Regions from separate parts of the Frankia sp. RB5 genome, predicted to be linked through region 3. Evidence: riboswitches for the same ligand, from Rfam matches in the RefSeq annotation. Region 3 holds a riboswitch; each other region holds the start of a gene.
What was found. A riboswitch is a leader RNA that binds a small molecule or an ion and turns the genes downstream of it on or off. The one in region 3 is predicted to bind cobalamin.
Positions count from the first base shown of each region.

Region 1: another riboswitch for cobalamin. It lies ahead of bluB (5,6-dimethylbenzimidazole synthase); the one in region 3 lies ahead of AC6EXY_RS04920 (ribonucleoside-diphosphate reductase subunit alpha).
Region 2: another riboswitch for cobalamin. It lies ahead of AC6EXY_RS07790 (cobaltochelatase subunit CobN); the one in region 3 lies ahead of AC6EXY_RS04920 (ribonucleoside-diphosphate reductase subunit alpha).

Region 1 covers NZ_JCBATA010000068.1:33,392-42,958, reverse strand. Annotated here, with positions in the region: partial or broken gene AC6EXY_RS27300 (serine/threonine-protein kinase) at 1-1,280, opposite strand, end outside; gene bluB (5,6-dimethylbenzimidazole synthase) at 1,973-2,674, opposite strand; cobalamin riboswitch at 2,706-2,903, opposite strand; gene AC6EXY_RS27290 (serine/threonine-protein kinase) at 3,264-5,369, shown strand; gene AC6EXY_RS27285 (VOC family protein) at 5,272-5,778, opposite strand; gene AC6EXY_RS27280 (TetR/AcrR family transcriptional regulator) at 5,864-6,709, shown strand; gene AC6EXY_RS27275 (hypothetical protein) at 6,763-6,984, opposite strand; gene AC6EXY_RS27270 (MarR family winged helix-turn-helix transcriptional regulator) at 7,147-7,821, shown strand; gene AC6EXY_RS27265 (PPOX class F420-dependent oxidoreductase) at 7,884-8,267, shown strand; gene AC6EXY_RS27260 (sensor histidine kinase) at 8,312-8,650, shown strand; gene AC6EXY_RS27255 (glycoside hydrolase family 16 protein) at 8,635-9,567, opposite strand, start outside.
Region 2 covers NZ_JCBATA010000011.1:38,810-48,376, reverse strand. Annotated here, with positions in the region: gene cobM (precorrin-4 C(11)-methyltransferase) at 1-297, shown strand, start outside; gene AC6EXY_RS07820 (cobalt-precorrin-6A reductase) at 380-1,216, shown strand; gene AC6EXY_RS07815 (SDR family oxidoreductase) at 1,368-2,417, opposite strand; gene AC6EXY_RS07810 (MerR family transcriptional regulator) at 2,430-2,885, opposite strand; gene AC6EXY_RS07805 (precorrin-2 C(20)-methyltransferase) at 3,015-4,700, opposite strand; gene AC6EXY_RS07800 (precorrin-8X methylmutase) at 4,697-5,377, opposite strand; gene cobG (precorrin-3B synthase) at 5,378-6,754, opposite strand; cobalamin riboswitch at 6,972-7,143, shown strand; gene AC6EXY_RS07790 (cobaltochelatase subunit CobN) at 7,252-9,567, shown strand, end outside.
Region 3 covers NZ_JCBATA010000006.1:133,214-142,780, forward strand. Annotated here, with positions in the region: gene AC6EXY_RS04890 (M20 family metallopeptidase) at 1-97, opposite strand, end outside; gene AC6EXY_RS04895 (LysR family transcriptional regulator) at 299-1,213, shown strand; gene AC6EXY_RS04900 (glycosyltransferase family 39 protein) at 1,340-2,698, shown strand; gene AC6EXY_RS04905 (PadR family transcriptional regulator) at 2,726-3,088, shown strand; gene AC6EXY_RS04910 (hypothetical protein) at 3,090-3,671, shown strand; gene AC6EXY_RS04915 (hybrid sensor histidine kinase/response regulator) at 4,009-6,045, shown strand; cobalamin riboswitch at 6,437-6,667, shown strand; gene AC6EXY_RS04920 (ribonucleoside-diphosphate reductase subunit alpha) at 6,910-9,360, shown strand; gene AC6EXY_RS04925 (ribonucleotide-diphosphate reductase subunit beta) at 9,351-9,567, shown strand, end outside.

The DNA of each region.
Region 1 (9,567 bases), on a different contig from region 3:
GACGTCCCGGGCTCCGACGACACCCCGGGCTCCGACGACACCCTGGATGCCGACGACACCCCGGATGCCGACGATGACGCCGGCGCTGACGGCATCGGGGCCGCCAATGCCAGGGGCACCGGGGTCGTCACCGGATCGTCCCCACCGTCCGCGGGGGCGGGGGGCGAAGTCGGTTGCCGCGCCGACGGCAGGGCGACCGCCTCCCCGTCCTCCCCCTCCATGGGCGCGGCGCCGGACGGGGCACGGTCCGCGTCGGACGGACCGCCGGTCGCCGCCAGTACGACCGCGGTGACGGCGTCCGCCGGGAAGGCGGGGGCGGCGCCGAGGGAGTCTCCGCCGGGCCAGTCGCCCGGCAGGGGCGTCATGACGGCGGCCGCCGCCTCTCCCGGCTGGCCCAGCCGGGCGGTCGCCGACGATCCGGCGAGGCCCGCGGGATCCGCGCGCCCTCGCACCCGCACCGTCGCCGCGCCTCCGCTCGCGCCCGGCAGCCGCGCCGACGCCGGCGGGTCGCCGAGCGCGCGACTCGCGGGCAGCCCCACGAGCCCGGGCAGCAGGGCGCGCAGACGGTCCGCGCCGGGGCGGGCGGCGGGGTCCTTGGCGAGCATCGCGGCGAGCACCGACCACAGCGCATCGGGCACCCCCGGGGGTCGGCCGGGCACGAGGTCGGCGTGCGCGCGCAGGATGGACAGCATCTCCCGCCCGGCGAACGGCGCGACGCCGCAGAGCATCTCGTAGAGCATCGTGCCGGCCGCGTACACGTCCGCGGCCGGCCCGACCGGGCCACCGTCGACGCTCTCGGGCGCCATGTACAGCGGGGTGCCGAGCATGCCGCCCGGCACCGTCAGCCGGGTCGCGGAGGCCATCAGACCGGCGACGCCGAAGTCAGAGACCTTCGGCCGCGTGCGGCCGTCACGGCGGTCGAGCAGCACGTTCTCCGGCTTGAGGTCGCGGTGCACGATCCCCAGCCGGTGGGCGGTGCCCAGGCCGGCGAGCACGTCGACGACGAGGGAGACGGCCTCCGCGGGAGGCAGCGTGCGGCGGCGGTGCAGTTCGTGGCGCAGGTCGGAGCCTTCGACGAACTCCATCACGATGGCCAGGTCGCCGCGCTCGGCGACCAGGTCGTGAATGGCCACGACAAAGGGCGACTGGACGCGGATGAGAATGGCCCGCTCGCGCATGAAGCGGGCCACCACCCCGGGGTCGGCCGTGAAGTGCGGCAGCAGGAGCTTGAAGGCGAGGACGTTTCCCGCCTCGTCGCGCCCGCGCCACACCTCACCCATGCCACCCCGACCGACCCGGGATTCCAGGATGTAGGAACTTCCCAGCTTTCTAACCACTCGGTGCCATCACCACTTCGCTGTGGAGTTCCAGTTCGCTGCGGAGATCCAGATCGATCGACGGGGACCCCCGGCCGGGCACCACCCGCCCCGCCGCCCCGTCACCCCACCGGCGCCGTCCCTGGCCGGCCGTCGGACATGCCGCCGCCCCGCGGGGATGTCCCGCGACCCGGACCCGATTCCCGTCCCACCGGCCAGCCTCCCCGTCAGCGCGTGACATGACCTCACCGGCGCGCGGCGCGTTCTCACCGGCGCGCGGCGGATTCTCCCTCTCCCCACATTTCGCGCCCGCGTCCCCTCTCCCGCGCCGACTCCGCCAGATGGCCTGGCATCACCCTGCCGGGTAACTCCGGTTCGGCGCTGCCGCCGGGCGGATCGGCCGTCGATGTCCGAGGCCAGAATGCAGCACGCACGCGGGCGCGCGGACCGGCGCGACTATGGTTCTGCTCACCGGGGGATGGCGGCGCCCGCCCCCGTCGGGAATGCGGCGCGCCCGCACGGCCGTCGCCCTGCACTGACGCGGCCCGCCCATGCGGTGCGCCCGCCCGCCACACGGCGCGTCCGCGCTCGTCGCCGCCCGGCCGGGCGCGCCCGATCAGGCCGCGCGCCGCCCGACCGGGCGTCCCACCTCCGGGTCAGTCCCGGCCGCAGGCCGTCCCCGCCGATGCCGGTTCGCCGCGTGCCCCCCACCGCTCGGCGTGCACGACGTCGGCCAGCGGGCGGCGCCGGGCCCATCCATGCCGTTCCAGGTCGGGCCGAGCGGCGAGCCGCGTCACCGGCCCGAGGCACAGCCAGGCGACCGGTCGGATCCCGGCCGGGATGCCGAGCAGGTCCCGCACGAACTCCTCCCGGTAGAACGACACCCAGCCCACGCCGAGCCCCTCGGCGGTCGCGGCGAGCCACAGGTTCTGCACCGCCAGGCACACGGAGTACAGGCCCGCGTCGGCGATGGCGTGCCGGCCGAGCACCGCCGGCCCGCCGCGCGCCGGGTCATAGGTCACGACCAGCGACAGGGACGACGTGAGCACCCCGTCGATGCGGATCCGGGCGAACCGCTCGGCCCGTTCCCCCGTCAACGTGTCCGCGAACACCGCCCGTTCCCGCTGGACGTGACGGTGGAAGGCTCGCCGGGTCCCGCCGTCGATGATCTGGACGAAGTCCCAGGGCTGGCTGAGCCCCACACTCGGCGCGGCGTGCGCGGCGGCGAGGATGCGGGTGAGCACCTCGGCCGCGACCGGCGCGCCGGTGAACTCGCCGCGCACATCCCGGCGGCGGTGTACCAGCTCGTACAGCGCGGCACGCCGCAGGTGGTCATCCAGATCATGGTGGACGGGCATGGCAGGCTCCCGCTGTCGGGCCGCCCTGGACGGGCGGCGTCGAGGCGGGGCCGGTCTTCGGACTTCCGGATCGACGTCGTACCGTCCGCCTTCCCAGGCCGGTCAGGCCCAGTGGCCGCGCGTGCGCGCGTGGACGGCGACTCCCCGGTCACCGCGGCGGGCCCGTGCCGGACTCCCACCGGCTTCCCGATTCTCCCCGGTCACCCGGGGCACCCCGCGAACATCGCCACCCAGCACCGTACCCTCCGATCACCCGCGCCGGCCCCACCACCCGCATTCCGGCGCCTCGCGAAATCCCGGGTGGCGGCCGGCCTCCTCGTGACGGGCTTTTCTCTCCGGTATGGTCATGGCCCACGCTGGACGTCCCGGCAGGGGCACGATCCGGTCGCGTCCTGGTGGGGAACAAGGCGTCGGGGAGAATGGTGACAGGCATCGGCACGCGGGTATCCGAACGTCAGGCCGGGGATACCCGGCGGCCCTGCAGCGCCGACCGCCCGATGCGGACCTCTCCGGCGACCCCGCGTCAGCCACGCCCTGGCCAGCCATTCCGCACCCGGTGGAAATGTCACTTTTCGTGCGGGCAGCAGGGATGAGCGAGCCGTCCTTCCCGGCGCCGCTGCTCCCCGGCGAGCCCCTGCGGCCGTTCGATCCGAGGTGGATCGGGGAGTACGAGGTGCTGCGGGTCCTCGGCGAAGGCGGGATGGGGACCGTCTACTACGCCGTCACCAGCCGCGGCACACCCGTGGCGGTGAAGGTCATCCGGGCTGAATACGTCGCCGACCCCGGTTTCCGGGACCGATTCCTTCGGGAGATCCGGAACGCGCAGCGGGTCGACCCGTTCTGCACCGCCGCCGTGATCGACGTCAGCACCGGGGACACTCCCTTTCTCGCCACGGAGTACGTCGACGGGCCGGACCTGCGCCGCCAGGTGACCGAGGGCGAGACGCTGTCGGGAAACGACACGAAGCGGTTCGCGATCGGCGTCGCGACCGCGTTGCGCGCCATTCACCACGCCGGCATCGTGCATCGCGATCTCAAGCCCGGAAACGTCCTGCTCGCGCTGCACGGACCCCGGGTCATCGACTTCGGCGTGGCCTCGGCCCTGCTCGGGCGGGACACCGGCGACGTCCGGACCGAGCCGGCCGTCCCCCAGTGGCTCACCCCCGCGTTCATGGCTCCCGAGCAGGCGCAGCTCGCCCTGCACGGAGGCCAGGTCGAGATCACCTACGCCGCGGACATCTTCGCCTGGGCCGGCGTGGTGGTCTACGCGGCGACGGGTCGCACGCCCTTCGGGGACGGGGGCTTCGCGGACATGGCGTCCCGGGTGCGCTTCGACCCGCCGGATCTGCGCGAGCTGCCGGCGGATCTCGAGCCGATCGTCTCCCGGGCCCTGCACAAGGATCCCGCGCGGCGGCCGACCGCCCGGCAGCTGCTGTCGAGCCTGCTCGGCGACGACGAACCCGATCCGGTGCGGGCCGGCGACGCCGAGGCCCGGCGCGGCTGGGAGACCACCGTCGTCGTGGGCCTACCGGCCGCGGCCGGGCAGCCCGACGCCCCCGGCACGCACGCCGGGACCGGGGACGCCGGCACCGACACGGCGTCCCCGCCGCCGAGGCCACGGCGAGCCGGCCTGCTCGTCGCGACGGCCGCCGGCGCGGCCGTCGCCGTCCTCGCGGCCGTCCTGTGGCTCGCGCTCAAGCCGCAGGCGGGCGCGCGGCTGGGCGCCTGTCCCACCGTCACCCTCCAGACGGGACAGGCGAACACGCCCTACTACAACTACGGCACCGTGCTGAAACGACACATCGAGGCCCGGTATCCGGGCACCACCGTGAACGTGGCGGCCACCAACGGCACCGCGGACAACCTGAACCGTCTGCAGGACGGCGCGAGCTCCCTCTGCGTCATGGCGGTCAGCCAGCTGAACACCACGGTGGACGCGCGGTTCGGCGTCAACCAGTTCGACAACGAGCCGCTTGACGCCCTGCGCACCGTGGGACCGCTGTGGCTCGACCTGGTCCACCTGATGGTGCGCGAGGATGCTCCCGTCACCAGCGCGGCGCAGCTGTGTGGCAGGCGCGTCTCCAGCGGCCTGCTGAACTCGGGCAGCCGGCAGATCGGCGAGGTGCTGATCAGGAACGTCCTGAGCTGCCCGGTCACCATCGAGCCCAAGGGCCTCGACAGCAGCCTGGACGACCTGCGCACCGGGCGGATCGACGCCGTGCTGTGGGCGGGTGGCGCGCCGACCCCGCAGATCACCAGGGCGATCGGGGCCGGCCTTCGCCTGCGGATGCTGCCGCTGGCGGACTATCTGGCCCCGATGGCGCGTAACTGGGACGACTACTACCGGCCCCTGCTCGGGACCCGGTTCGTGGCGGGAGGCGTCTACGAGACCGCGACGATCACATCGCGGGACTACCCCGGCGTCGGACAGGTCCCCACTGTGGGCGCGCCGAACGGCCTGGTCGTCAACCAGAGCGCCGACCCTGCTCTGGTCGCCTTCACGGCCCGCGATCTCGTCGAGCACCGCGCGGACTTCGAGGGCGCCCTGTGGGGCGACGACTCCGACGGCCGGCACTTCGAGACGGCGAACCGGGCCATCACGACCAGCTCGGTCTACTGTCTGATCCCCCTCGCCCCCGAGGCCGCGCGTTACTACGCCGGCATCGGAATCCAGCCCGCCTGCGACCGCCACTGACCCGAGCCGCCGGATCCCCGGCCGGTTCGCCCGTCCCGTTCCAGTCGACGAGCTGGACGATGACGCCGTTGGGGTCGCGGACCTGGAACGCCCGCTCCCCCCACTCCTCCTCGGTCAGCGGCATCGTGATCGCCACACCCTCGGCCCGCAGCCGCGCGAGCTCGCCCTCCAGGTCCTCGACGACGAAGGCGAGGATCAGGCCCCGCGCGTGATCCTCACGCTGGTCGGCAGGCAGCGTGGCCAGGCCGCGGCGTAGGAAGACGACGTTCACCCCGGCGTCGTCGCGGGCCAGCGAGGCGAAGCCGTCCGCCGCCATCCGCTCGGTGAACCCGAAATGCCGGGCGAGGAAGCCCGACGACGCCGCCACGTCGTCGACGTTCAACGAGACCGCGGACGAACTGATCTTCACATGAACCCCCACGAGAGCCATCGACCAAAATGACGTACGCCGTACAGGATACATCGTACAGAGTTCTGTCGACGATGATGACCAGGTGGTCGACGAACGTTCGAGTGCCGGCGACCCGGCACGCACCCTGGAACTGCTGTGGGGCACGGCACCCGCGGGCCCCCGCCGCGGTCCGGCCCGCGGGCTGACGCTCGCGACCGTGATCGACGCGGCCGTCGCGCTGGCCGACCGCGAGGGGCTGGCCGCCGTCACCATGCGGGCACTCGCGCGCCTGCTCGGCGTGGTGCCGATGACCCTCTACACCTACGTGCCGGGCAAGGCCGAGCTGCTCGATCTCATGCTGGACGCCGTCTACGCCCGGATGCCCCGCACCGACACCGCGGGAGCGGGGTGGCGGGAACGGCTCGCTGCCGTCGCGGAGGAGAACCGGGAGCTGTTCCGCACACACCCGTGGGCCGCCGAGGTCTCCACGCTGCGCCCGCCGCTGGGCCCCGGCCTCATGGCGAAGTACGAGCACGAGCTGTCCGCCCTCGACGGCCTCGGCCTCACCGACGTCGAGATGGACGACTGCCTGACCTACCTGCTGACCTTCGTGCAGGCGAACGCGCGGTCGGCGAACCAGAAGGCGACGACGATCGCCGCCGAGCAGGACGGGCGCGACGACGCCCGCTGGTGGGCCCGGGTCGGCCCCCTGCTCGCCCGAGTGCTCGACGAGCAAAGCTATCCCCTGGCCAGCCGGGTGGGCGCCGCCGCCGGCGAGGCCCACGGCAGCGCCCACGATCCCGACCACGCCTACCGCTTCGGTCTGGCCCGCGTCCTCGACGGCCTGGCAACCCTCGTCGAGCGCGACGTTCCACAGCCAACCGCCCGGTACGCGGACGATGCGCCTTCCCACGCGTCACCGCCACCACCGGCTCCGCGACCCACCTGAACGGCCCCCTGCTCACCCGGGCCCCGGGCCCGGATTCGCGCGCCAGGCGCCGCCTACTGGCCGAAGGAGTAGCGCAGACGCGCGTTGATGAGCTCGTTCATCCGCCAGCGCAGCCCGCCGACGACCTCGGGCGCGGGCTCGTCCGGGGCCAGCAGTGTCCAGCGCAGACTCGTCCCCTGGCCCGCGGGCTCCAGGTCGAACCGGATGACGTAGCCCGGACGGTTGGTCCACAGCGACGACCAGACGACCAGGTGCGGCCGGTCCGCCTCGATCACCCGGGGCGGGACCTCGCCCCTGTGAGGGATCAGCCACACCCGCCGGGGGTCGCGGTTCGGCGTGGTCAGCGCCTCCCAGACCACCCAGGGGGGAGGCGGCTGCCCCCGGCGGCGCGACCCAATCACATGCACAGAACGTAACGGTAGTGGCGATGTGCGTGGGTGTCGACGCGTTTTCCGCCGACCCGAGCCGATCCCGGCGCCTTCCACCAGGCCCGGCCGCCGCTCGGTCGCACGCCATGGTGGGCACCGGCCCGTCCGGCTGGCGACGCCGCGGGCGCGACCCGGCTGCCAGGCCGGTGGCAGGCTGGAGCGGTGCAGGAGGCGAGCAGGACGACCAGTGCGGCGCCGTCGGCGGCGGATCCGTTCGTCGACGATCCCGACGGCCGGCCCGGTCTGGCGATCAAGCAGGCCGAGCAGGCCCTCATGCGGGAGAAGACCCGTGTACTGCGGGCGTTCGGCCTGTCCGTTCCCCAGTACGCGGCGATGCTGTCGCTGTCGCGGGCGCGGGAGGGGGGCACGTCCGGCGCGCAGCTGGCCCGGCGCTGCGGGGTGACACCGCAGGCGATGGCGAGCCTGCTGGCGATCCTGGAGGGTCGGGGGCTGGTGTCCCGCGGCGGTTCGCCCGTCCACGCGAAGGTCCAGCTCGCCCAGCTCACCGAGGCCGGCCGGGAGCTGGTGAGCGCCGCCGACGCGGCGGCCGTGGCCGTCGAGCGCCGGCTCGCGGACGCCTTCACCGACGCCGAGCTGGCCACCCTGCGCACGCTGCTCGCACGGGCGACGGCCGTCCTGTCCACCTACGCCGCGACCGACGCCACGCCGATATCAAGCCTCTGATACGTATCAAGCCCTTGATATAGGCTCGCGGTCGTTCGCTCCCCCGACGGCCGAGGAGTCGCATGACCATCCCCGACAGCCACCGCGACCTGCTCGAACGGCCGCTGTTCGGCCACCTGGCCCAGCTGCGACCGGACGGGCGCCTGCAGTCGAACCCGGTCTGGTTTCGCTGGGACGGCACCCACCTGCGCCTGACCACGACCAGTGACCGCCAGAAGGGGCGCAACGCCGTCGCCGACCCGCGCGTCGCCCTGTCCGTGCACGACCCCGACCAGCCGTACCGCTATCTGGAGGTGCGCGGCGAGGTCGAGGCGATCGAGCCCGATCCTGACGGCGCGTTCTTCGACGTCCTCGCCCGCCGCTACCAGCTGCCCTACGACGGCCTCCCCGACGCCCCGCGCCGCGTCGTCCTCGTCATCGCCCCGCACTCCGCCTCCTGGCAGTAGTCGGTCACCTGCCAGGCCATCTGACGCTGAGCTATCTCGACGACGTGCTGCTCCTCGACGTCGCCGACGACGGCGCGGGCTTCGCGACGGACACCCCGTCCCCGGCGGGACGGTACGGGCTGGCAGGGATGCGCCGCCGGGTCACCCGGGTGGCCGGCACGCTGGCCATCGAGTCGGCGCCCGGCGACGGCACGACCGTCAACCATCCTCGGCTGAGCGACCCGGACGCGCCGGGCCTCGGCCGTCCGCCGGTCGTCCGCCGTCCCTCGACGCGGCCGGTCAGTCGATCGGCACGACCCGCAGGCTTCGGGCGATCGGCTCGACGTCCACGGCACCCCGCACCCGGTCCCACCTCGTCCCGACCTCGTCAGGATCGCTGGTAGACCCGCAGGTAGTCGATGTCCATGCTGGCCGGGAACGGCGTGCTGGCGTCCACGCCGGCGCCCAGCGGCTTCCAGGTTCCGCCGACGCTGAGGTTGGCGATGACGAAGAACGGGGTGTTCTTCACCGCACCCGGGTCGGTGACGGTACGCCCCATCTTCTGGCCGTCGACGTACCAGGTCAGGCCGTCGGGCTCCCAGTCGAGACCGAAGACGTGCCAGTCGGCGGAGGCGTCGGAGATGGTCGCCTGCTGCGGTGAGCAGGGGTGCCCGCAGGCACCGCCGCCTCCACCCCAGTGCGCGGTGAAGTGATATTCGGTCGGGTTGTTCCCCGGGATCTCGAAGACGTCCATCTCGCCCGTGTCGGGCCAGCCGGCCGCGCCCTGGCCGCTGCTGACGGGCAGTTCCCACATCGACGGCCAGAATCCGTTGCCGCGGGGAATGCGCACCCGCCCCTCGTAGTAGCCGTAGGTGTACGAGAACCCGCGGTAGCCGGCGGGCGGGGTGCCAAAGGACGCCGGCCAGGGCCCGGTGCTCACCATGCCGGAGCGGATCTGCCCGTCGGCGTCACGGGTCGCGGTCAGGTGCAGCGCGCCATCCGCGACCGTGACGTTCGGGTTGTTCGTCGCCGCGGTGTTGAACACCTGCTTCTCGTCGTTCCAGGGCAGGCACAGCGCGCGGAAACTCGGGTTGCACAGCTGCCAGCGGGTCCGGTCGAGGTCGGTCCCGGTGAAGTCGTCCCCGAAGACGAGCCGCCAGCCCGCGCCGGCCGGCGGACCGGACGGCGTCGGTCCGGCCGGCGGCACGGCCGCTGACGAGCCCGCGCCTGACGCGACCGTGGCCGGCGAGGCGGACGGTGCGGGGCTGGCCGCGGGCGGTCGCGCCGTGCCCGCCGCCGACCCGCCCGGAGACGGGGATGC
Region 2 (9,567 bases), on a different contig from region 3:
GCCGAGCTGGTGGCGGCCTACGGCGCCGACTGCCCCGCCGCCGTCGTCGCCTGGGCGAGCCGTTCCGACGAGGTGCTGCTGCGCGGCACCCTCGCCGACATCGCCGCCCAGTCCCGCGCCGCCGGCCTGACCCGCACCGCCGTCGTCATCGTCGGCCGGGCGCTGGCCGCCGACGGCTTCCGCGACAGCTTCCTCTACTCCCCCGGCCGCTTCGCCGCCCACGGCTGCGACCCCGCCCCACCCACCGGCTGGTCCTCGGTTCCCCCGCCCGACTCAGCTTCCTCGCCATCGCCGTGACCGCGTTCCCGCCGATCGCAACCACGTCACCCGACGCCCTCGGTCCCGCGGGACCGTGGGCGAGTGGGGCGAGGGAGGGGGCGTGACGCGCCGGGTGCTTGTGCTGGGCGGGACCGGGGAGGCTCGCCGGCTGGCCACAGCCCTGGTCGGCGCCGGAGCCGGGGCCGGCAGCGGCGAAGTGCTCGAGGTGCTGTACTCGCTGGCGGGGCGAGTGCGCGAGCCGGCGGTGCCGCCGTCGTGCGAGGTACGCGTCGGCGGGTTCGGCGGCCCGGACGGCCTCGCCGCGCTGCTGCGCGCCAGGCGGATCACCGCGATCATCGACGCGACCCATCCGTTCGCCGCCAGGATGAGCGCCTCGGCCGCCACCGCGTCGGCCGCCACCGGCGTCCCGTTGCTGGTCCTGCGCCGCCCCGGCTGGCAGGAGCAGCCTGGCGACGACTGGCGCCGCGTCCCCGCCCTGCCCGCCGCCGTCGCCCTCCTCGACGCCCTCGCTCCCGCCTCCGCCAGCCAACCCGGCGCCGATGCAGGTCAGTCCACCGCGACGCTCCGCGTGTTCCTGACCACCGGGCGCACCGACCTCGCGCTGTTCGCCTCGTTGCACCGGCCGTGGTTCCTGTCCCGCAGCGTCGAGCCACCCGACGGCCCGGTACCGCCGCGCCTGACGGTGATCCTGAACCGCGGCCCTTTCGACGTCGCCGCCGAGACGGAGCTGCTGCGCCGCCATGCCATCGACGTCCTCGTCACCAAGGACAGCGGCGGCACGATGACCGCCGCCAAACTCACCGCCACCCGCCACCTCGGCGTCCCCGTCATCATGATCGACCGTCCGCCGACCCCGCCTGGCGTCGGTGTGGTCGGCTCGGTCGGCGACGCCGTCGCCTGGCTCACCACCCACGCGACCACGCCCGGCAAGCGGTAGCCCCGGGCCACGATCAACGCCCTCACCAGCCGCCCGACGCGTTCCGCGGACCGCGAGGGCGCGCAGAGGCTCCTGGCACGGACGGCGGTACGGACTGCGGTACGGACTGCGGTACGGACTGCGGTACGGACTGCGACGCCTCAAGCGGGCATCAGGCCTGTCGGATACGGAGCAGGCTGTGCGCGGTGTCGACAAGGGTCGTGATGGTGTCGCGGGATGTCCATCCGAGAACCGTGCGGGCCTTGTCGGTGTGCAGGACGGGAATCCGGCCCAGCTGGTTGACCGAGTCCCGCAGCGCGGGATTCGAGCGAGCCGCCTCGCGCACCTCGTCGGGGGTCAGTTCCCGGGTGGGAACGCGGGCTGCGGCGGCGCCCAGGTGCTCGGCCAGGATCTGGGCCAGCCGGAGGAAGCTGATCGCGGTGCCACCGCTGGCAAGGAACCGTTGGCCCGCCGCGGCGGGATGCGTCATCGCCCGCACGTGAATGTCCGCGACATCACGAACATCCACCACACCGAACGACAGCGGCGGGGCGACCGGCATCGCGCCGTCCAGCATTGCCCTGACCAGACCGGTCGAGGCGGACATGTGCGTGCCGAGGAGCGGGCCGAAGATCCCGCTCGGGTTGATCACTGACAGGTCCAGGCCACCGCCCTCGGCCGCGACGAAGTCCCAGGCCGCGCGTTCGGCGATCGTCTTTGACCTGACGTACGGCGTATTCTCCTCGGCCGGGTCGGTCCAATCGGTCTCGTCGTATTCACTGCCGGGCCTGCCGCTGTATCCCACCGCCGCGAACGACGACGTCAACACCACCCGCCGGACGCCAGCGTCGCGAGCGGCCCGCAGGACGCGCAGCGCACCGTCCCTCGCGGGGATAATCACATCCTCCGGGTTGTCCGGCTGCATGGCCGGAAACGGCGACGCGACGTGCAGGACGTAGGTGGCCCCGGCGACAGCATCACCCCAGCCCGCGTCGGCGGACAGATCCGCTCTGACGATCTCCAACCGGTCGGTGGGCTCAGCGACCATCGCCCGCAGGTCCGCCTCTCGACTCGGATCGCGGACAGTCGCCCGCACCCGGTAGCCGTCGGCGAGCAGCCGGCGGACCGTATGCGACCCGACGAAGCCGCTCCCGCCGGTCACGAGAACCAGATCGGCGTCGTCCGCGCATCTTCTCCCGGCGCTGGTCGCTGATTCGGCCATCATCGTCTTCCCTCACCATGAACGCATTTCCGACGTGATCGGCCCGATCTCGGTGATGGCGCGCCTCTCAGCGGCGGTGTCGCCGCGTTCCCGTGCGGACCACAGGTCGGCCTTGAGCTGGAGATAACGCGTTCGCACCCGCATGCGCTCGATCTCCTCGGCCGCGCGGTCGGCATTGCACTGGAACAGCTCGCGCAGCCGGGTCGCGTCGCTGATGTCGAGGTGGCGGAGGTAGGCACGCATGTCCCGCACGCTCACTCCGGTCGCCCGCAGACACTCCAACGCCTCGATCGTCTCCACCGCGGCGGGGCTGTACCGCCTGTGGCCACTGCTTCCGTCACGGTCCACCGCGTCGATCAGGCCGATCCTCTCGTAGTACCGCAGGGTCGGCTCCGACAGTCCACTCAGCCTCGACACCTCCTGGATCGTCAGGGGCGGGGCGTCGTCAACCCGGTCGATCGCTGCCATGGACCCAGTCTGCGGAACCTCAAGCGCTTCAGGTCAACCCACACGCAGACACCTGCGCAATGGGCTACCTACCGATCCCTGGTCGGCGGGGACGGCCCGCGAACCCCGACGACGATCGTGATCCACGCGCTACACGGGGTAGCGGCGGGGGGTGAAGACGAGCGGGGGGCTGTCAGGGTCGGCGCGGGGGACGAGGCGGGTGGTGGAGGAGCCGATGAGGAGCAGGCTGCGCATGTCGACGACGGACGGGTCGATGTCGCCGAGCGTGGTCACGGTGACCGTCTCGGTCGGGCCGCCGACGTCCCGGCCGATGACGAGGGGGGTGTCGGGGGCGCGGTGGTCGCGCAGGACGGCGAGGGCACGATCGAGCTGGTCGCGGCGGGTGCGTGACGCCGGGTTGTAGAGGGCGAGGACGAGGTCGGCGCCGGCGGCGGCACGCAGGCGGGCCTCGATGACGTCCCACGGCTTGAGCCGGTCGGACAGCGACAGCACGCAGAAGTCGTGGCCGAGCGGCGCGCCGACCCGGCTCGCCACCGCCTGCGCCGCCGTCAGCCCGGGCACGACCCGCACGTCGACGTGCGCGAACCGGTCCTGCGCCGCCGCCTCGACGACCGCGGTCGCCATCGCGAACACCCCGGGATCGCCCGAGGACACGACCGCGACGGCGGCGCCGGCGGCGGCGAGTTCCAGCGCGTGCTCGGCCCGGTCGGCCTCGACCGTGTTCCCCGATGGATGCCGACGCTGCCCGGGCCGTTCGGGCACCCGGTCGAGGTACGGGCCGTAGCCGATCAGGTCGTCGGCTGCGGCGAGCTCGGCCGCGGCCTGCGGTGTCAGCCAGCCCGCGTCGCCCGGTCCCAGCCCGATCACGACGACCTCGCCGCCGGCGCCCCCGTCACCCCTGGCCGACGCGGACGCCGCCCTCTCCACCGAGGTGACGCCGGGCGAGGCGACACTGGGCGCGGCGTCACCGAGCGCGGCCTCACCGGGCACGGCCTCACCGGGCGTGACAGCAGCGGTGAGTACCCACTCGGCCTGGCCCGCGCGCAGCGGGGCCGGGTCGCCCGGGCCGCGGACAGGGCTGGGCAGGACGGCGAGGGAGAAGTAGGGGACGCTCGCCGGGTCCACGTCGGCGAGGGGGGCGACGCGCTGGCCGGTGGTGGTCGCCCGTTCGACATACCAGGTGTCGGCGAGGCGGCCGGCCTCGGTGAACGCGTCGCGGACGCCGGGGAAGGTGCGGCCCATCTTGAGCACGACGGCGGTGTCGGTGCCCTCGATGCGCCGGGCGAGGGTGTCCGGCGGCAGGGTGCCCGGCAGGACGGTGAGCACCTCGTTGCCCTCGACGAGCGGGCGGCCGAGCACCGCGCAGCCGGCGGACAGCGACGTCACGCCGGGGACGACCTCGGTCGGGTAGCGGTCGGCGAGGCGGCGGTGCAGGTGGATGAACGAGCCGTAGAAGAACGGGTCACCCTCGCTGAGCACGACGACGTCGCGGCCGGCGTCGAGGTGGGCGGCCAGGCGCTTGGCGCAGTCCTCGTAGAACTCGTCGATGGCGCCGCGGTAGCCGCCGGGATGGGTGCTCGTCTCGGTGGTGACCGGGTAGACGAGCGCCTCCTCGATCTGGTCGCCGCGCAGGTGGGTGGCGGCGATGCGCCGCGCGATGCTGCGGCCATGCCGGGCGCTGTGGTAGGCGATCACGTCCGCGTCGCCGATGAGCCGCGCCGCCTTGAGCGTGATCAGCTCCGGGTCCCCGGGGCCGACGCCGACACCCCACAGCCGTCCCGCGCCGCCCGCCCCGCGTTCCTCGACGGCGCTCACTCGTCTTCGCTCGCGATCGCGTTGATGGCGGCGACGGCCATCGCGCTGCCACCACGACGGCCATGGACGACGAGGAACTCGCTGCCCGCCGGGTCGTCGGCGAGCGCCCGCTTCGACTCGGCGGCGCCGATGAAGCCGACCGGCAGGCCGAGGATCGCCGCCGGGCGGGGAACGGAGCCGGCGTCGAGCAGCTCCAGCAGGCGGAACAGCGCCGTGGGCGCGTTGCCGATGGCGACGACGGCGCCGGCCAGCCGCTCACCCCACAGGTCGACGGCGGCGGCGCTGCGGGTGGTGTCGAGCTCGGCGGCCAGCGCCGGCACCCGCGGATCGCCGAGCAGGCACAGGACCTCGTTGTCGGCGGGCAGGCGGCGGCGCGTCACCCCGGCGGCGACCATCTGCGCGTCGCACAGCACCGGCGCGCCGTCGAGCAGCGCCGCCCGGGCCGCGGCGACCACGCCCGGGCTGTACGCCAGGTCGTCGACCAGGTCCACCATCCCGCAGGAGTGGATCATGCGGACGGCGACGCGGGCCACGTCGACGGGCAGCCCGTCCAGGCGCGCCTCAGCCCGGATCGTCGCGAAGGACCGGCGATAGATCTCCGCCCCGTCCCGGACGTACTCCGGACGCGGCGTTCCCGCCGCCACCGTCGGTACCGCCGTTCCCGCCGCCGCGTCCACTCAGTCACCCTCCCGTCCGGTCGACGCGCCCGACGTTCCGGCACACGTCGACATCAGTTCCTGCAGCGACGCGGACTCGTGGCGCGACGCCAGCTCACGACTCAGCGCCGCCCAGCGATCCGCGGGCAGCTCCTCGCCGCCGTGTACGCGATAGCCGGACTCGTCCGCGATCACGTCGACGACATCACCGGCCGGACGACCGCACCGCCGAGCGCACGCCGACCAGTGCACCGACGTCGTCGATCCCTGGACGTGGGCGGCATAGCGGGCGGCGTCGCGTCGAACGTCGGCGAGGGCGCGCGCGCAGCCCGGACGGCCGGCGCAACTGGTGACGCCGACCCAACCGGACGCCGGATCCACGACGAGCCCGACCGCCGCCAGCCGAGCGCCGAACCCCTGCGACGCGGACGGATCCAGATCACGCAGGACGACCGTCCGCCACGGGGTCACCACCATCCGACTGTCTCCCGCCGCCTCGTCGGCGATCTCGGCGAGCAGGTCGAGCTGGTCGGCGCGCAGTCTCCCGAGCGGGACCAGCACGGTCAGTGCGTACCGACCATCACTGTGCCGGTGCGGCCCTGGTGTGACAGCCGACGCATCGCCCCTGCTCCGGGCCGCCGTGCCCGCCTGGATGATCTTGATGGTGGCCGCCGGGGGCTCCCGATCGTCCGTGCGTGCGCGGCGGGCAGCGAGCTGGGCGGCGGTGAGCAGGCGGTCGTGGCCGGTCGGGAGTTCGGCGATGCGCCAGGCGGGCGTGTCGCCCGGTGCCGTGGCGGCGAGCAGGTCGAGGAAGGCGTGCGCGGCGGCGAGGATCGCGGGGATGGCACAACGCTCGGGCAGGAGCACAGCCCGCGGCTCACCCGCCACGCGGAGCAGCATACGGCCCGCCGGCAGCGCGATCAGGGTGAGGTCGGCGGGGAGGGCGGCGACGTCGCCGCTGCCGTCATCGAGGGCGAACAGGATCCGGCCGGGCAGCGCGGCCAGCGCGGGATCGGCACACAGGGCGCGGTCCAGGGCCTCGACGAGCGGCGTCACATCCCGCCAGGACGCCACGGCGCGGCCGGACAGCGGCGAGGCGACGATGTTGCGGACCCGCTCGTGGGTGTCCGACGGCAGCAGCCCGGCGGCGCGGGCCCGGGCCGCGAGGATGGTGGCGGCGCCGTCGGCGAGGCCCCGGAGCTGGACGTTGCCGCGGGAGGTCAGCTCCAGGTAGCCATCGCCGAACTCACGGGCGCACGCGGCCAGCGCACGGGCGGCGGTGGCGTCGAGCAGGCCACCGGGCAGGCGCAGCCGGGCGAGGGCGCCGTCCGCGGCCGCGTGCGTACGCAGCACCCCCGGGCAGGCGTCGGCGACGCGCTCGCGCGGACTGGTGGGCACCGGCGGAGCATACGTGCGCCAACCGGGCACCCGCCGGCTGATCGGCGTTCGCGTGACTCACCTGATGCGACGTGCGGCGGCCGGGTCATCGAGGTCGGCAGCTGAGCTTCGCCCCACAGCTCTCACGGTCACGGGCACGGGGCCTTGACAGCTGCCGTTCTTGACAGTCCTGGTGCCCGCTCTGCGATGGTGAGGCGGCCACGAGCGGCGAGCGGCGAGGAAGTCCGGTGCGAATCCGGCGCGGTCCCGCCACCGTCACCGGACAGCGAACCTCGACGTACGGCCACTGACGCGGGCGGCGTGCCCGCGCTGGGAAGGCCTGAGGGGAACGTGCGCGGCGCGGCTTCGTCCTCGAAGCCCCGCGGCGCGGATCCGGGAGCCGGGATACTCGCCTCGCCCGCGACGGGCACGGTCCGTCCCGCCATGCCGTGGTCCGGGGCGCCGTCCGGCACCGGCCGGCTGACGCGGGGGCGCGGATCCCCGGGAAAGGCACGACCATGACCCCTGCCCAGACGCCCCCCGTCCAACCGTCACCCGGCGAAACGTCACCCGGCGAAACGTCACCGGCCGAGAGCCTGGCCGCCCCTGCCACGCCCGCCGGCGAGCTGGACGCGACCGTCCTGCTGTTGTCGACGTCGGACACCGACCTGCTCTCGGCGCGTGCGAGCGGTGTCCGCTTCCGGCTCGGCAATCCGGCTCGGGTCGACGTCGCGGACCTCGCCGCCCTGACCGACGGCGTCGACGTCGTCGTGGTGCGCATCCTCGGCGGCCGGCGGATGTGGGAGGAGGGGCTGGACGCGCTGCTCGCCGGCCCGCGGCCGGTGGTCGTGCTCGGCGGGGAGCGTGCCCCGGACGCCGAGCTGATGGCGATCTCGACGGTGCCGGCCGGGATCTGCGCCGAGGCGCACGCCTACCTGGCCGAGGGCGGCCCGGCGAACCTCGCTGAACTGCACCGCTTCCTCGCCGACACGCTGCTGCTCACCGGCGGCGGATTCGCCCCGCCGATCACCACACCGTCCTGGGGCGTCCTCGACCGCCCGGCCGCCGCGACTCGCGACTCCGCCGCCGCGCCCCGGCCCATGGCCGCGTCCAAGCTCGCGGCCGAGCCCGTTGCCACACTCGGGACCGGGACCGGGACCGCCAGCCCCGTGCCAGTGATCGGGATCCTGTACTACCGGGCACATCATGTCGCTGGCAACACGGCGTTCGTCGAGGATCTGTGCGCGGCGGTGGAACGGGCGGGCGGGCGGGCACTGCCGGTGTTCTGCGCGTCGCTGCGCGCCGCGGAGCCGGGGCTGCTCGAGGTTCTCGGCCAGGTGGACGCGCTGGTCGTCACGGTGCTCGCCGCGGGTGGCAGCCAGCCGGCGGCGGTGGGCGCGGGCGGCGACGACGAGGCCTGGGACGTTGGTGCTCTGGCAGCCCTCGACATCCCGATCCTGCAAGGGCTGTGCCTGACCGGCGGCCGGGAGGCGTGGGCCGGCTCGGACGACGGCCTGTCCCCGCTGGACGCGGCCACCCAGGTCGCGATCCCCGAGTTCGACGGCCGGCTCATCACCGTCCCGTTCTCCTTCAAGGAGGTCGACGAGGACGGCCTGACCAGCTACGTCGCCGATACGGAACGGGCCGACCGGGTCGCCGGCATCGCCCTCGCCCACGGCCGGCTGCGCCACATCCCACCGGCGCGGCGCCGGATCGCGCTGATGCTGTCCGCCTACCCGACGAAGCACGCCCGCATCGGTAACGCGGTCGGCCTCGACACCCCGGCGAGCGCCGTCGCACTGCTGCGGGCGATGCGCGACGCCGGCTACGACATCGGCCCCGCCGACGGCCCGGACGCGCTGCCGGGCGTGGCGGCCGGCGACGGCGACGCCCTCATCCACGCGATCATCGCCGCCGGCGGGCAGGACCCGGCGTGGCTGACCGAGGAGCAGCTCGCCGGCAACCCGGTGCGCATCACCGCCGCCGCCTACCGTTCCTGGTACGCCACGCTGCCCGCCGACCTGCGCGAGGCCGTCGAACGCCACTGGGGCCCGCCGCCCGGCGACCTCTACGTCGACCGCTCCCACGACGACGACGGCGAGATCGTGCTGGCCGCCCTGCGCGCCGGCAACGTCGTGCTGCTCGTCCAGCCGCCGCGCGGCTTCGGCGAGAACCCGGTCGCGATCTACCACGACCCGGCCCTGCCGCCGAGCCACCACTACCTGGCCGCCTACCGCTGGCTGTCCGCCCCTCCCACGGCCGACGCCGACGCCGACGTTACCGGCGCTGGTGCTGGCGCGGCCGCGGTCGGCAGCGGCGCCACCGGGTCCGGCGGCGGGTTCGGCGCGCACGCGCTCGTCCATCTCGGCAAGCACGGGACGCTGGAGTGGCTGCCCGGCAAGACGGTGGGGATGAGCGCGTCCTGCCCGTCGGACGCGGCGCTCGGCGACCTGCCGCTCATCTACCCGTTCCTGGTCAACGACCCCGGCGAGGGCACGCAGGCCAAGCGGCGCGCGCACGCCACCCTCGTCGACCATCTCGTCCCGCCGATGGCCCGCGCCGAGAGCTACGGCGACATGGCCCGTCTGGAACAGCTGCTCGACGAGCACGCGTCGATCGCCGCGATGGACCCGGCGAAGCTGCCGGCGATCCGCGCGCAGATCTGGACGCTCATCCAGGCAGCCCGGCTCGACCACGACCTCGGCCTCGCCGACCGCCCGCACGACGCCGAGTTCGACGACTTCCTGCTGCACGTCGACGGCTGGCTGTGCGAGGTGAAGGACGCGCAGATCCGCGACGGCCTGCACGTCCTGGGCCTCGCCCCGACCGGCGAG
Region 3 (9,567 bases):
CCGGCAGTCCCGGCAGTCCCGGTAGTCCCGGCAGTCCCGGCAGTCCCGGCAGTCCCGGCAGTCCCGGCAGTCCCGGCAGTCCCGGCAGTCCCGGCATCGCGAATTCCGCCCGCCCGGTCACCGGCCCCACCCCGTCAGCGTCTGACTTCCGCACAGCACGCGTTTCCCCTTTCCATTCCGGCGACGAAAGGCCACGGCTCCGCCTTCCGCCGGGGCGCCGCAACCGAGGGTGACGTTAGGTGAATGCGAGGTATTCCACCAGCGAGTAGATTGCATCGCAGCCATGCGTGGGAGGAATGTGTTCGACGTCGACGCGCTGAGCCTGCTCGTGACCGTGGCCGACACCGGATCGTTCACCGCAGCGGCGGCCCGGCTCAGTTACACGCAGTCCGCGGTGTCCCGGCGAATCGCCGCACTGGAGCGGCAGGCCGGTGGGCCGCTGTTCGAGCGGCTTCCCCGGGGCGTCCGCCTCACTCCCGCTGGTCAGGCGTTGTACCGGCACGCGGTGGACGTGCTCGACCGGCTGTCACGGGCCCAGCGGGATCTGGCGATGATCCACTCCGGCCACGGCGGTCCGCTGCGCACGGGGGCGTTCGCGACCGCGAACATCTCCCTGGTTCCCGCCGCCCTGCGGACGTTCACGCAGGCCAGGCCGGACGTCGAGGTGACCGCGCTCGAAGGCCGCAGCGAAACGCTGATGCGGCGCCTCGCGCAGGGAGCGCTCGACCTCGCCGTGGTCAGCGACTACCCGTCCGGCCTGCCATCGGCCGACGGTGTCGTCACGACGGCGCTGATGGAGGACGAGCTGCTCGTCGCGTTGCGGCGCGACCATCCGCTGGCTGGAGCCGACACGGTCCGCCTGCGCGACCTGCGCGACGAGGCATGGCTCCAGGACGCCTATGGGGACCGCCCCACGACGCTCGCGGACGCCTGCGCCCGGGCGGGCTTCACCCCGAGAAAGATCATCAGAATCGCGGAGTGGACCGGCAAGTTCGGGTACGCGGCCGCCGGCCTCGGCGTCGCGCTGGTCCCCTCGCTGGCCGCCCGGGCGGTTCCCACCGAGCTCGTCCTGCGCCCCCTCGACGACCAGGCCCTGCGCCGAACCATCTACACCGCGCTGCCCACCACTGCCCTACCGGCAGCGCTGACGTTGCAGAACCTGCTGGCACGGTATGCGGACGCGCCCGCGGTGAACCGCCCCCACCCGCCCTGATGCGATCGGGTGGGGTCTCGACCAGGGCCGACCACCAGCCTGCCGCGTGACGACCCCGGCCGTGGGGGCGGGCGCCGATCACCCGCCGCGCTCCGCGGGGTTCGCCAACCCCTAATGTGCGGACATATGCCGAGCAGGGATCGCAGCGAACGACGTCCGCGCCACCGGCCGGCCGAGGTCATCGTTGACGGCCGGCGGCGCTGGTGGATCGCGATCACGGTGATCGCCGCGGTCGCGCTCGCCGTCCGGCTGGGCTTCCTCTTCGGCTCGCTGTACCCGATGAAGATCGCCGGGGACGCCTACTATTACCACCATGCGGCGAACCTGTTCGTCGACGGGCGAGGCTGGCCCAACCCGTACGTCCTCATCGACAGGGACACGTACCTGCCGGACGCGCAGCACCCGCCGCTGACGAGTCTGCTGCTCGCCATCCCGTCGCTGGTCGGGCTGCGCACCTTCCTCGACCACCAGATCTTCTCGTGCCTGCTCGGCACGCTGTCGGTCGTCGTCGTCGGCCTCGCCGGCCGGCGGATCGCCGGCCCGGCCACCGGCCTGATCGCCGCGGCGATCGCCGCCGTCTACCCGGGCATGTGGCTGAGCGACCCGGTGCTCATGTCGGAGACGCCCGCGATCCTGTCCTGCACGCTGCTCATCCTCGCCAGCTACCGGCTGTGGAACCGCCGGCGTCCGTTGGACGCCGTCTGGGTCGGGGCCGCTCTGGCCGCCGCGATGCTGGCCCGGACCGAGCTGGCGCTGCTCGCACTGGCGCTGGTGACGCCGATCGTGCTCCGGCTGCCCACGCTGACCTGGGCCCACCGGCTGCGGCTGCTCGTGGCGTGCGCCGCGACCAGCGCGCTGCTCATCGCACCCTGGGTCGGCTACAACCTGTCCCGGTTCGACGAACCGGAGTTCATCTCCAGCGGGCTCGGCGTCACCCTGGCCGTCACCCACTGCGACGACACCTACCACGGTCCGCAGCTCGGCTGGTGGTCGCTCGCCTGCGCGAACTCCCTGCGCAACCCGCCGGCGGAGGCCTCCCAGCGCGACAGGTTCTTCCGCGAGGCGGCGTTCCACTACATCGAGAAGAACAGCGACCGGCTGCCGACGGTCGCGGCCGCGCGACTGGGCCGGACCTGGGCGGTCTATCGGCCCTGGCAGCAGGCGCGTTTCGACACGCTCGAGGAACGCCCGGAGACGGTCAGCAGGATCGGATCGGTGTCCCTGTGGTGCCTGGCCGCGTTCGGCATCGGCGGCCTGGTCGTCCTGCGCCGCCGACGGACGCCGGCCCTGCCCCTCCTCGCCACTCCGATCGTGCTCTCCCTGGCATCAATGATGATCTACGGGACGACCCGCTTCCGGGCCGCCGCCGAACCCAGCGTCGTCCTGCTCGCCGCCGTCGGCCTGGGCGCCCTGCTGTCCACGGCTCTCGCCCGTCGACAGAATGCCGCGAGGACGCGGACGGCGACGCGGCAGCTACTTGACTAAGACAGGTAGCTGCCTAAACTAGAGAGCGTGCCTCCCGCCTTCGACCCACAGCTGCTCAAGGGCGTGCTGTCGGTCCTGCTGCTTCGGCTGCTCGCCGAGCGCGAGTCGTACGGCTACCAACTGGTGCAGCGCCTGCGCGACATCGGGCTGACGGACATCGCCGACGGCACCGTCTATCCGGCACTGACGAGGTTGGAGCGCGAAGGCCGCGTCAGCAGCCGGCTCGTACCCTCCCGCTCCGGCCCGGCCCGCAAGTACTACCGCCCCACTCCGGACGGCTACGCCGCGCTCGCCCAGGGCGCCGACAGCTGGAAGACGCTGTCCGACGTCGTCAACCCGGTCCTCGCCCGCTCACTCCCCCCGCATCCCGCCGAACCCTCGGAGGACTGACGTGTCACCGCCCCCAGCACCCGCCTCGGCCACCATCCGACCGCTCGCCGTCTCCGATCGCCTGCGCCTTGAGGTCGCCGTCTGGAGCCTCGACGCCCATCTGGCCGACCTGCCCCGCCGCGCCCGCGTCGCGCACCGCAGGGAGATGCGTACCAACCTGCACGCCGCCGCACGGGATGTCGGGACGGCCGAGGCGCTGCGCCGACTCGGTCCGACCCGTCGGCTCGCGGCGGGCTACCTGGCCGCCGAGTTCGGCGAGTGGCAGCCCCGCCCGGCCTGGCGGACCGCCAGTGCCATCGTGTTGCTCGCCGTCCTGATGATGACCGAGCTGGTGACGGAGGCCCAGAACGCCTTCGCCGACGGCGTGCGCGCGATCGATCCGCATGCCACGGGCACCTTCCACTGGCCCGGCTTCCGGTACCTGATCGACGACACCACCTACACGTTCACCGACGGTCGCTACACGTCGGTCGGCGGCGCCTGGACTCCCCTGTTCTACGCCCTCCTCGCGGCCGCCACGATCGTCGGAGGGCGGCTCTGGCGCCTGCTGCCGGCCTGGCGCCGCCACCACATCGACGACTGACCCGCACCCGCGGTACCGACCTCCCGGGCAGATCCAGGGCGTCCTCCCGCTCACCGTGCCCGAACCCGTCCGCGTGCCTGATGCGGCCGCCCTCACCCAGGGCTCCCACTGACCCCGATCGCGCGTCGACCGTCGCGCTCGCGCCCCGACGCCAGGCCGATCGCCACACCTCCGTGGACCACGCCGACACCGCGGATGGTCTCCGGGCTAACACGTAGCGTGGCACGGTGATCCCGGTCCTTCTCCAGGAGTGTGGCCGCTGGACGCGCTCGACGCCGGGAGCGGCCATGCGGTGTGATCGACCAGCTCCGGCGAAGGGCCTGGCGGGGGAGGCGACATGACGTGGTGGCAGATCAGCGCCGCAGCAAACGCCGTGATCATGGCCGCGTACACGGCGATCTCCGTCGCGATCGGGCGGGCGCTGTGGCGGTCTGGGCAGTGGCGGAAGAACCGGCTGGGGCTCGCCACCACCGCGATCTTCTTCACCTGCGGCGTCCACCACGGCTGGCACACGGTGCACCTGTTGTTGCCGGACCACGCGATGAACGTCCTCACCGGCCATCACATGACCGGTGGCGGTGACATGCCGGGTATGGAGATGGGCGACGAGTCGGATCGCGATCACATCGCGGGCAACCCGATGCGGCTCGCGTTCAACGACCCCAGCACCACGGCCTGGGACATCATCACCGCGGCGGCCGCCGTCTGGTACTGGACGCTGCGGAGCCGTTTCCCGGCGCTGGTTCGCGGAGCCGCCGTGTTCGAGGACCTCAAGCTCCGCCAGGCGGAGGAGCAGACGTTGCGCGAAAGCGAGGAGCGGTACCGCGGCATCGTCGAGACCACCAGCGAGGGGGTGGCCCTGCTCGACCAGGACGGCCGGATCGGGTACGCCAACACGCGGTTGGCCGACCTCGTCGGGCGCGGCGGACCGGAGCTGCCCGAGCTGGATCTCGTGGACCTGGTCGTCGACGAGGACCATTCGAAGATCATCGACGGGCTGACGCGGGCCCGCCGCGACGGGACCCAACGCGTCGAGGTCGGGCTGTGCCATGCCGCGGGGCGACCGGTGTCCGCCCAGGTCGCCCTGACCGCTCGGGTCGGCGCGACCGGTGAGGTCGAGGGATTCCTGGCCATGGTCGCCGACGTCACCGACCAGAAGATCGCCGAAGCCCAGCTGCGCCAGGCGCAGCGTCTCGACGCGGTCGGCCAGCTCGCCGGCGGTGTCGCCCACGACTTCAACAACCTGCTGACCGTGATCGACGGCTACGCGGCGATGCTGCTGGCCCAGACCGACGGACCGGCACGGGCCGACCTGACCGCGATCCGCGGCGCGGCCGACCGGGCCGCCGGGCTGACCCGCCAGCTGCTCGCGTTCTCCCGCAACCAGGCGGCGAAGCCGCGGGCCGTCGATCTCAACGAGCTGGTCGGCGGTCTCGAGGAGATGCTGCGTCGCCTGATCCGCGAGGACGTCGAGCTGGCTGTCCGGACCGGTGCCGCCCCGGCCACGGTCTGGGCCGATCACGTGCAGCTCGAACAGGTGATCGTCAACCTGGTCGTCAACGGCCGGGACGCGATGCCGGACGGCGGCCGGCTCACGATAGCCACCGACCACGTCGACCTCGACGCGCACGAATCCCGCCGCCTCGGCCTCCCATCAGGCGGCCAGGTGGTGCTCACCGTCACCGACACCGGCCATGGCATGCCGCCGGAGGTCCAGGCCCGGGCCTTCGAGCCGTTCTTCACCACCAAGGACCAGGGCAAGGGCACCGGTCTGGGGCTGTCGACCGCCTACGGCATCATCCGGCAGGCCGGCGGCCACATCACCGTCAGCTCGGCGCCCCACGCCGGCAGCACGTTCCGGGTCTACCTGCCGGTGGTCGCCGCGGTCGTCGACCAGCGGCCGGCCGACCCCGGCGCCGAGCGCCTCGCCAACGGCGACGAGACCATTCTGCTGGTCGAGGATGACCCCGCGGTCCGCGAACTGACCGAACGCATTCTCACGGCCGCCGGCTACCGAGTGCTCGCCGCCGCGAACGGCCAGGAGGCACTCGACCTGGCGCGACGCCATCCCACCATCGACCTGCTCCTTACGGACGTCATCATGCCCGGCACGAACGGCCGCCAGCTGGCCGACCGCCTCACAAAGATCATCCCTGACCTTCCCGTCGTATACACCTCGGCGCATACGCATGGCGTTCTCGACGAACGGATCGAGGGCGCCGCCGTCGCCTTCCTCGACAAGCCCTTCACCGCCGCCACACTCACCCGCACCATCCGCGAAACCCTCGGTGCCCACCCACATACCCCGCACGCTATGGGCAGATCCGCCGAGAATCCTCGCCCGGGGCGTACCGTGCCCATTCCGCGGGCGTGAAGGACCGGCCCGCGATGGCGCACCGCGGCGCGCTGGTCGGACAAGGCCTACTTCTACTCCCGCGCCAACGTGCTCTGACAGACCGAACGGCTGCGGCGACGGCCCTCGCCTGATCGCGAGTGTCGGACGCGGCGGTGATGTTCTCGGGCCGATGGCGGCGGTCACGGGTCGGCACCCGCGGCCTGCCCGCCATCCACGAACCCGAGCAGGCCGCCCCGCCGCCACATCGGCCTGACGGCTCCTCCGCGACTCGGCTCGGCTCAGCCCGCATCCCGGTAGCCCAGGAGCCGAGTCGCGAGCCCCGGAGTGCGGACAGCGAGGTGATGCCCTCCGGACGACCGGGGCTCCGACACAACATGTGGGATACTTGCAGGCATGTGAGTCGCATATGTAGGGTGTGCCTCGCACTGGTTCGGCCGCCCCCGCCATGGGCGGCCGTCGTAAGAGGGAATCCGGTGGAAGGCCGGGACTGCCCCGCAGCGGTAAGTGGGCGCGACCACCGTCAGGTGCGCTGGGCGCGAGAAGCGCCTGGGAAACGCGACGGCCAGTAGGTCCGTCGGGCGTAGAGCGATGCCGACGGGAGCCCGCGAGTCCGAAGACCTGCCAGTGTGCCGCGCGTGCCCACGCGCGGCGGTCCGCCGGCCCCGAGGGAGGGTCTGGACACCGTGCCGGAGCTGGTCCGGGCACGGGCACCTCGCCGGTCATCGCCGTGGCCTGGCGTGCTCGCGTGCTGTCAGACGCGCCGCGCCGCCTCGACGTGTCAGGCCGTCTCCGGTGCCCGCGTCTCGGGGTCGCGTCCCGCGCCGGTGTCCTGCTCCGTCGTGCCGCCGGTCCAGCCCACGCACCGGACCCGCGCGAGGAGCGATGTTGACCGTCACCGAGTCGTCCCCGATCGGTACTCAGGCGTTGCGTGTCCGCCGTCGCGACGGCGCGCTCGAACCCGTCGACGTGACCCGGATCATCGCCGCGGTGGCGCGCCGCGCGCAGGACCTGGACCGGGTCGACCCGCGGCGGGTCGCGGCCCGCACCGCCGCCGGGCTGTACGACGGGGTGACGACCGAGGAGGTCGACCGGCTCGCGGTGCGGACCGCCGCCGAGCTGATCGGCACCGAGCCGCAGTACTCGCGGCTCGCCGCCCGCCTGCTCGCCGCCCTGATCGCGGACGAGGTCGGCGGCCAGGGGATCACCTCGTTCAGCGCCGGTGTGGCACGGGGTCACCGGCTCGGCCTCATCGGCGAGTCGACCGCCAGGTTCGTCGCCGCTCACGCCGCCGAGCTGGACGCGCTCGTCGACCCGGCCGCCGACCGGGCCTTCGAGTACTTCGGCATGCGCACCGTGCAGGATCGCTACCTGCTGCGCCACCCGCGGACCCGGCTGCTGGTCGAGACCCCGCAGCACTGGCTGCTGCGCGTCGCCTGCGGGCTGTCCCACGACGTCGCCGAGGCCGGGGAGCTGTACCGGCTGATGGCGTCGCTCGCCTACCTGCCCAGCTCACCGACGCTGTTCAACGCGGGCACCGCGCATCCGCAGATGTCGAGCTGCTTCCTGGTCGACTCGCCGCGCGACGAGCTGGAGTCGATCTACGAGCGGTACGGGCAGGTCGCCCGGCTGTCGAAGTTCTCCGGCGGCATCGGGATCGGCTTCTCCCGGGTCCGCTCGCGCGGCGCGCTGATCCGCGGCACGAACGGCCGGTCCAACGGCATCGTGCCGTGGCTGCGGACCCTCGACGCGTCGGTCGCCGCCGTCAACCAGGGCGGCCGGCGCAAGGGCGCGGCCTGCGTGTACCTGGAGCCCTGGCATCCCGACATCGAGGAGTTCCTCGAGCTGCGCGACAACACCGGCGAGGACGCCCGGCGCACCCACAACCTCAGCCTCGCGCACTGGATCCCCGACGAGTTCATGCGCCGCGTCCACGCCGACGACACCTGGTCGCTGATGGACCCCGACGAGGTCCCCGACCTGACCGACCTGTGGGGCGACGCGTTCGACCGTGCCTACCGGGCCGCGGAGGCCGCCGGGCGCTACGTCCGCCAGCTGCCCGCCCGCGACCTCTACGCCCGGATGATGCGCACCCTCGCGCAGACCGGCAACGGCTGGATGACCTTCAAGGACGCCGCGAACCGGACCGGCAACCAGACCGCCGAGCCCGCCAACGTCATCCACCTGTCGAACCTGTGCACCGAGATCCTCGAGGTCACCAGCGACAGCCAGACCGCCGTCTGCAACCTCGGCTCGGTGAACCTGGCCCGCCACCTGCTGGCGCTGTCGCCCGGCGACGGCGACCCGTCAGCATCGGCGGACCCGATCGCAAACCCGACGGTGGACGCGGCGGGGGATGCGGCGGCGGGACCGCCCACGGACCCCGCGACGCGGATCGACTGGGCGAGGCTGCGCGCCACCGTCCGCACGGCGGTGACGTTCCTCGACCGGGTGATCGACATCACGTACTACCCGACCGGCGAGGCCGCCGCGAGCAACCCCCGCTGGCGGCCGGTCGGCCTCGGCGTCATGGGCCTGCAGGACGTGTTCTTCGCGCTGCGGCTGCCGTTCGACTCCCCCGCCGCCCGGGAGCTGTCCACCAGACTGGCCGAGGAGATCGCGCTCACCGCGCTGGAGCGGTCCGTGGAGCTCGCCCGCGAGCACGGCCGCCATCCGGCGTTCGCCCAGACGCGGGCCGCCCGCGGGGTGCTGCACCCGGACCACTTCGACGTGACGCCGACGCAGCCGGAGCGATGGGCGGCGCTGCGGGCCGCCGTCGCCGTGCACGGCCTGCGCAACAGCCTGCTGCTCGCGATCGCGCCGACCGCCACCATCGCGTCCATCGCCGGCTGCTACGAGTGCATCGAGCCGCAGGTGTCCAACGTGTTCAAACGCGAGACGCTGTCGGGCGAGTTCCTGCAGATCAACACCTACCTCGTCGAGGAGCTGCGCCGCCGCGGGCTGTGGACCGAGCGGGTCCGGGAACGGATCCGGGCGGCGGACGGCTCGGTGCAGGGGCTCGCCGAGCTGCCGGACGACGTCCGTACGGTGTTCCGCACCGCCTGGGAGCTGCCGCAGCGGGCGCTCATCGACCTGGCCGCGGCCCGGATGCCCTACCTCGACCAGAGCCAGTCGCTGAACCTGTTCATGGCCGACCCGAACATCGGCCGGCTGTCATCGATGTACTCCCACGCCTGGTCGGTCGGCCTGAAGACGACCTACTACCTGCGCTCGCGCCCCGCGACCCGCATCCAGCAGGCGACGGTCACCACCGACGCCGCCGCGTCGGTCGCCTGCTCTCTGGAGAACCCGGAGAACTGCGAGGCATGCCAGTGACGCTCCTCGACCCGGGAATGAAGCTGACTCTGCGCCCGATGCGCTACCCCGACTTCTACGACCGGTACCGGGCGGCGATCCGCAACACCTGGACAGTGGAGGAGGTGGACCTGCACGCCGACCTCGCCGACCTGCACCGCCTCAGCCCCGCCGAGCGGCACCTGGTCAACCGGCTCGTCGCCTTCTTCGCCACCGGCGACACGATCG